DNA from 2 places in the Enterobacter sp. SM3 genome. Region 2 is predicted to be linked to the other one. Evidence: predicted binding sites of a transcription regulator. Region 2 holds the regulator's gene; the other holds the start of a gene.

Region 1 (3,972 bases), 670 kb from region 2:
GAATCGCATGCTCACAACCATCATTTACCGCAGTCATATCTGCGAGGACGTTCCAGTGAAGGCGCTGGAAGCCATGGTCGCTGCAGCAAATAGTAAAAACCGGCAATCCAACGTCACGGGGATCCTGCTTTTTAACGGCACACATTTTTTTCAGCTGCTTGAAGGGCCAGTGGAGCACGTCTCTGCCATCTATGAGCAGATCTGCAGCGACCCGCGCCACCATAACGTGGTGGAGCTGATGCGCGATCACGGACCTGTCCGACGCTTTGGCAACGTGGGCATGGAGCTTTTTGATTTACGCCACTTCGACAGGGACGAGGTGCTGCAGCAGGTGCTTAACAGGGGAACGACACGCTATCAGCTGACGTATAACGATCGCCCGTTGCAGTTTTTCCGCACCTTTGTCGAGGCCACGGAAAAAGCGAACTATTTTGAACTGCCGCCGGCGGATTCCTGGGAGTTCGTTCGCGAAGAAACGCGCCTGTCGGTGCAGCCTGAGGTGGTCGCGAAGGGGGCGGATTGCAGCTTTGCGTTCCAGCCGATAGTCGATCCGTTTATGCAGCGGGTCGTCTCCTGGGAGGCGCTTCTCCGCACGCCTGACGGCGGCGCTCCGGGAGATTACTTTGCCAATCTGCCGCGTGACGAGGTGTATGCCTCTGATTTACACAGCAAGCAGGTGGCGCTCTCCATGGCCAGCACGCTGGGGCTACAGGACCAGACGTTATCCCTTAACCTGCTGCCCATGACGCTGGTCAACATTCCCAACGCCGTGGATTTTCTGCTCACCGCGATTGAAGCAAATGGCTTTGTGCCGGAGCAAATTGTGGTGGAGTTCACCGAGAGCGAAGCCATTTCCCGTTTTGATGAATTCACGGATTCGGTCAGGCAGTTAAAAAGCGCGGGCATCAGCGTGACGATCGATCACTTTGGCGCCGGTTTTGCCGGGCTGCAGCTGCTGGCGCAGTTCCAGCCGGACAGAATTAAGATTAATCGCGATCTGGTGGCGAACGTGCATAAAAGTGGCCCCCGACAGGCCATTATTCAGGCGATTATCAAATGCTGCTCATCGCTTGAGATCCAGTTCTGCGCGGTGGGGGTAGAGAAGGCGGAAGAGTGGATGTGGCTGGAGTCCGCGGGTATTTCCCAGTTCCAGGGACATCTTTTTGCCAGCCCGCGCCACGGCGGTATTCCCGCGATTGCGTGGCCGGAGAAAAAGTTCGACTTCTGATAAAGCTGTACACAATCCGGCAGACTTAACTGTACGAATGGCAAATTTTATACAACAATGTATTAACAGGTGGATGGGAAAGAACCCCGTTCACCCGTTCAAAATGCGGTCTTAGTTATACAAATGGTGTGTACAATCTGATAAGGTTGGTGCAGTTAGGTATGGAAGTTCTGAGCGTGAGGGAGTTAATGGCCTATTACAGTATCGGCGAAGTGGCCGAACGATGCGGTATCAACCCCGTTACGCTGCGTGCCTGGCAGCGCCGTTATGGATTGTTGAAGCCGCAGCGCAGCGAAGGGGGTCATCGTCAGTTTGACGATGAAGATATCCTGCGTATTGAAGAGATCAAGCGCCTGATGAAGAGCGGCGTTTCGGTCGGGAAAGTCAAAGCCCTGCTGGAAAACAAAGAAGTGTTGACTCAGGGCAACTGGGTCTCGTTCCAGGAAGAGATGATGACCGTTCTGCGTTACGCCAGCCCGGCAAAGTTGCGCGCCAAAATCAGTGAATTCCGCCGCGATCACGCGATGGACGCGCTGATTGACAATATTATCTCTCCCGTCCGTCAGCGAATGAATCAGGATCAAAATACCGTGCGTCACATGGCGAGCCTGTTTGACGGCGTACTGATCGAATTCGCCATTGCAAGCCTGGCGGAGTCCCGCAAAAAAGCCGGTAAAGACGCGCTGCTGATTGGCTGGGAATGCGATGACCGCACCCACCTGTGGCTGGAAGCCGCGCGATTATCGCAGAAGGGCTGGCACATTGACGTCCTGGCGGAACCCATTGATTCGCCGCGTCCTGAACTCTTCCCGGGGCAAAAAATCTTCGTCTGGACGGGGAAATCCCCAACGCCTCGCCAGCAGGAACAGCTCGACCACTGGCGTGAACAGGGGTTTGCTGTCTCATTTCATCAGTGAGCGTCAGAGGCCTTGAGGGCCTTTTTTTGTTTTTGTCATTTTCTGAGCAAAAGCTATCTCAAAAATAGGCATTTCCGATGCATATTTTACTTTTCTCCTCTCCGTCATAAATACCGCGACGAAATGCATTATTAATCAATGCATTGAACAAATACATCCATCCTGACTGCATCCTGCCATAGGGTCTATGCTTAATAAAAGTAGGCAAAAAGGGCGGTTTAGCCGAATGCCCCTGCTGACAGAGGGTTGAAGTGATAATCGTTATCACTAACATGGTGTTATGCCCTGATGGCTTATCAGATGAGGTGGACCTATGGAACTGCATTCAGAAACCTTTAATCCTGCCGATTTTGCCTGGCGCGGTTTAACGCTCACGCCAGCGGCGGCGGCACATATTCACGAGCTGGTGGCGAAAAAGCCCGAGATCCTCGGCGTGCGGTTGGGCGTCAAACAGACCGGTTGCGCAGGTTTTGGCTACGTGCTCGATACCGTCACCGAACCCGAGAAAGATGACCTGGTGTTCGAGACGGACGGCGCGAAACTGTACGTCGCGCTGCAGGCCATGCCGTTTATTGACGGCACCGAAGTGGACTACGTCCGCGAAGGCTTAAACCAGTTATTCAAATTTCATAACCCGAAAGCCCAGAACGAATGCGGCTGCGGCGAAAGCTTTGGGGTATAGGCGGTACTATGTCTCGTAATACTGAAGCAACGAGTGAAGTAAATACCTGGGGCGGTGGACACCTCAACTATAAAGAGGGGTTCTTCACCCAGCTGCAGACCGATGAGCTGGCGAAAGGCATCAACGAAGATGTCGTGCGGGCGATTTCGGCGAAACGTAACGAGCCGGAGTGGATGCTGGAGTTTCGCCTGAGCGCCTTCCGCGCCTGGCTGGAGATGGAAGAGCCGCACTGGCTGAAAGCGCATTATGACAAGCTGAACTATCAGGATTACAGCTACTACTCTGCACCGTCCTGCGGCAGCTGTGACGACACCTGCGCCTCGCAGCCCGGCGCGGTGCAGCAAACCGGCGCGGAGAACAGCTTCCTCAGCAAAGAGGTGGAAGAAGCCTTTAACCAGCTGGGCGTGCCCGTGCGTGAGGGCAAAGAGGTGGCGGTGGACGCCATTTTCGACTCCGTCTCGGTGGCGACCACCTACCGCGAGAAGCTCGCTGAGCAGGGGATCATTTTCTGCTCCTTCGGCGAAGCGATTCACGATCATCCGGAACTGGTGAAAAAGTACATTGGGACCGTGGTGCCCTCTAACGACAACTTCTTTGCGGCGCTCAACGCGGCGGTAGCCTCTGACGGCACCTTTATCTATGTGCCGAAAGGCGTGCGCTGTCCGATGGAGCTTTCCACCTATTTCCGCATCAATGCCGAAAAAACCGGTCAGTTCGAGCGCACGATTCTGGTCGCGGATGAAGGCAGCTACGTCAGCTACATCGAAGGGTGCTCCGCTCCGGTCCGCGACAGCTACCAGCTGCACGCGGCGGTAGTGGAGGTCATCATCCACAAAGATGCCGAGGTGAAATACTCCACGGTGCAAAACTGGTTCCCGGGCGACGGCAATACCGGCGGTATTCTGAACTTCGTCACCAAGCGCGCGCTGTGCGAAGGCGAAAACAGCAAGATGTCGTGGACCCAGTCCGAAACCGGCTCGGCCATCACCTGGAAATACCCGAGCTGCATCCTTCGCGGGGATAACTCCATCGGCGAGTTTTATTCGGTGGCGCTGACCAGCGGCCATCAGCAGGCCGATACCGGCACCAAGATGATCCACATCGGTAAAAACACCAAATCCACCATCATCTCGAAAGGGATCTCT
Region 2 (3,972 bases):
TCTGCTCCGCGTATTCATCGGAGAGCAGCAGCTCGCGCATCGCGCGCACTTTATCTTTTGCCGGCGTCACGACAGGTTTTGCTTGCGCAACAACGCTCGGCTGAGACACGACATCTTTGGTGACTGGGGTAGCAGGCTGTGAAGCGGCGGAAATTTTAAGCATGCGCCGTAAAATGTCGGACGCACTCTCCCCGATATGCCGCGTCTGGCTGGCAATATACTGATAGAGTTCGTCATCAACTTCGATTGTTTTCATCTTAATCCAGTGCGATATCTTATCTGAATACAAGTCATTGGGATTATAAGGTCAAATCCCAACAGCGGATAGCGTCAAACCAGGTTGGCGGCAAAAGTCAGATTAAACTGGAACCTTGCAGCCGGGCGGCAGAATGGTCAACATGATACCCTAACCTGACATACGTAAAAAAAGAACTTTGCCATGAAATTGAATACCCGAGCGCAAACTGCACAATCGCCGAACAATAATTCTCCCATCGTACTGGTTCACGGGCTTTTTGGCAGCCTGGATAACCTGGGCGTGCTGGCGCGCGATCTGGTTACCGACCACGATATTTTACAGGTCGATATGCGCAATCACGGTCTTTCAGGGCGTTCAGACGAGATGACCTACGCGGCAATGGCGCAGGATCTGCTGGATACGCTGGATGCCAACGATCTGCAAAAGGTGACCCTCATCGGGCATTCAATGGGTGGCAAAGCGGTGATGGCCCTGACGGCGCTGGCCCCGGAGCGTATTAGCGGCCTGGTGGTGATTGACGTCGCGCCCGTGGATTACGACGTCCGCCGTCACGACGAGATTTTTGCCGCCATAAATGCGGTCACAGAAGCGGGTGTTGCGACACGCCAACAGGCGGCTGCCGTCATGCGTGAGCATCTTGATGAAGAAGGCGTCGTCCAGTTCCTGCTGAAGTCGTTTGTTGACGGGCAATGGCGTTTTAACGTGCCGGTGCTCTGGGACCAGTACAACAACATCGTGGGCTGGGAAACCGTCCCTGCCTGGCCGCACCCTACCCTCTTTATTCGCGGCGGAAACTCTCCTTATGTTACGGACGCGTACCGCGACACGCTGCTGTCCCAATTCCCGCAGGCTCGCGCCCACGTGATTGCCGGTGCCGGGCACTGGGTGCATGCGGAGAAACCGGATGCCGTACTGCGCGCCATTCGCCGCTATCTCGCTGATACTGCAAATTGATTAAAAAGAAAGCGACTGGAAGGCTGCGGGCTTCCAGTCGTTGGCGTGCCGTTTTTGGTGATGTATGATGGCGCGCTTATCGCCCGGGCATTAGCAGGGCGGCGTGTTTCCCCCGAAGTCTCAGAATCATGGCCAAAGAACAAACGGACCGTACGACACTAGATCTGTTCGCGAATGAGCGTCGCCCGGGACGACCCAAGACGAATCCGCTTTCGCGCGATGAACAGCTGCGTATCAATAAACGCAACCAGCTTAAACGCGATAAAAATCGTGGGCTTAAGCGTGTCGAACTGAAGCTTAACGCCGACGCCGTCGATGCGCTGAACGAACTGGCTGACGCGCGAAATATCAGCCGCAGCGAGCTCATTGAAGAGATGTTGATCGCCCAGCTTGAGACGTTACGCAGCCAGGCATAAGTCTGAAAATCCCCTTTATCGCCCTTTTCATGTAGCACAGAGTGCAGTCCTGCGCGATAGCTGTTTCCGCAGGGTTGCCAGTTCTGCTATTATTGCCCTTATCCGTGGCCGAATTGCGCCACCATACTATTAAGTTTCAAGAGGTTATTTTACTCATGGCAATCATCGGCATTTTCTTTGGCAGTGATACCGGCAATACCGAAAATATCGCAAAAAACATTCAAAAACAGCTCGGTAAAGACGTTGCTGATGTGCATGACATCGCCAAGAGCAGCAAAGAAGATCTGGAAGGCTATGACATTCTGCTGCTGGGTATCCCAACCTGGTACTACGGTGAAGCCCAGTGCGACTGGGATGATTTCTTCCCGACGCTGGAAGAAGTGGACTTCAACGGTAAGCTGGTGGCCCTGTTTGGCTGTGGCGATCAGGAAGACTACGCCGAATACTTCTGTGACGCGCTGGGTACCATCCGCGATATCATTGAGCCGAATGGCGCGGTTATCGTAGGCCACTGGCCGACTGCCGGTTACCACTTTGAAGCGTCTAAAGGCCTGGCCGATGACGATCACTTCGTGGGTCTGGCCATTGACGAAGACCGTCAGCCAGAGCTGACGGCAGAGCGCGTTGAGAAATGGGTGAAGCAGATCCGTGAGGAACTGCACCTGGACGATATTCTGAACGCCTGATTTTATCGCGGCGCAGCGGCGGCTGCGCCCGTGCTCCAGGTCAAACCGATTAAATTAATCGCTACAATCTTTTAACTTTTTCGCCCAGACCTGTACAATGTCTCCCTGATAAAATGTGGTTTTCCATTGAGCAAGTTTGTTGGTGATACCCCATTTTTATAAGCATATTTTGCCTGAGACTTGCAGTTTTCATTTAGCCGTGGCAGTTCTATAATGAGACGCATTATCCCAGGTGCATTTTCTGTCACTTCCTACAGAAGTGAATCGTTTAGCAACAGGACAGATTCCGCATGACTGACAACAATACCGCATTAAAGAAGGCTGGCCTGAAAGTTACGCTTCCTCGGTTAAAAATCCTTGAAGTGCTTCAGGGTCCAGACAATCACCATGTCAGTGCGGAAGACCTCTATAAACGTCTTATCGACATGGGTGAAGAGATTGGGCTGGCTACCGTCTATCGCGTGCTGAACCAGTTCGATGACGCGGGCATTGTTACCCGTCATAATTTCGAAGGCGGTAAATCTGTTTTCGAACTGACCCAGCAGCAGCACCACGATCACCTGATCTGCCTCGATTGCGGCAAGGTCATTGAATTCAGCGATGATTCCATCGAATCACGCCAGCGTGAAATCGCTGCGCGTCATGGCATCCGACTGACGAACCACAGCCTGTACCTTTACGGTCACTGCGCTGAAGGCGACTGCCGCGAAGACGACCACGCGCACGACGCGAAATAAGCGAGTGTTTTTACTCTGAGCCAGCCGTAAGGTTGGCTTTTTTTTGCCTGAAAAAAGCCCGGAGGCGCTGCGCTTACCGGGCCTACGGGCTATGACACCTTTGTAGGTCCAGCAAGCGCAGCGCCACCGGGCGTAAAGCAACTTATTTATTGTTATTGCGTATCTCGTTCCAGATCTTATCGCAACGCTTCGCCACTTCCTGATCGTTACCGGTTTTACGCGCCTGAATGCAGGCCTGGTAATCCATCACGCGGACGTTTTCCTGCGTCGCGAACTGCTCGTGTGCTTTCTCTTTCTTCAGCACGTTCAGCACGCTCTGACAGGCTTCAATCTTCTCCGGCGAACCTTCCGCAGTATTAATGCAGGCGCTATACGCCTCCTTCAGACGGGTGTCCTCTTTCGGCGCCTGTGTCTGAGCACACGCCACCAGCCCTGATGCCAGCAACGCGACGATTACGATTTTTTTCATCATGTGCAGTCTCCATACCGGCGGGACTCAGCCCGCCGGTGCGTTCATCAGAAGATGGTGAATGGGGCGATAACCATGAATTTCACGTCACGTTCATCCTGGAAGATGTTGCCGTAACCGCCCGCATAGCTCGGGATATCAGAGTGGTTGTCATACTGGGTGAAGTGCAGTTTGAACATTGTGCCTTTCGCGCGGCCATCCTGCAGGGTATAGATAGCATCGAGGCTGTAGGAAGACTCTTTCAGGCGATAGTTGGGATCGTAGTATGCGTCCGGGGTTGCCATATCGGCAGGTTTTGCATCCCAGGCGTAAGCGTAAGACGCGCCCACCGCCCAGCCAGGCAGGTTCCAGTTTTTCAGATCATACATTGCGCCGAAGAAGACCGCTTTCTCGCCGTCGGCGTTGAAGTCTGAGCGGTTATCCCACCAGATATCAAGACGACCGTTGGAGG

The links. Region 2 encodes Fur, which represses iron uptake genes when iron is present. Its sites were predicted from a motif close to ATAATAATGAGAACNACTATCAA; they were not measured.
Region 1: sufA (Fe-S cluster assembly scaffold SufA) is a predicted target of Fur. The motif match lies at 2,397-2,419, and genes of this name have one in related genera.

What each region holds. Positions count from the first base shown of each region.
Region 1 covers NZ_CP099971.1:1,998,017-2,001,988, forward strand. Annotated here, with positions in the region: gene GVO84_RS09405 (diguanylate phosphodiesterase) at 8-1,228, shown strand; gene GVO84_RS09410 (MerR family transcriptional regulator) at 1,417-2,145, shown strand; gene sufA (Fe-S cluster assembly scaffold SufA) at 2,459-2,827, shown strand; gene sufB (Fe-S cluster assembly protein SufB) at 2,836-3,972, shown strand, end outside.
Region 2 covers NZ_CP099971.1:1,327,311-1,331,282, reverse strand. Annotated here, with positions in the region: gene seqA (replication initiation negative regulator SeqA) at 1-256, opposite strand, end outside; gene ybfF (esterase) at 440-1,213, shown strand; gene ybfE (LexA regulated protein) at 1,342-1,629, shown strand; gene fldA (flavodoxin FldA) at 1,785-2,315, shown strand; gene fur (ferric iron uptake transcriptional regulator) at 2,606-3,052, shown strand; gene chiQ (ChiQ/YbfN family lipoprotein) at 3,195-3,521, opposite strand; gene chiP (chitoporin ChiP) at 3,569-3,972, opposite strand, start outside.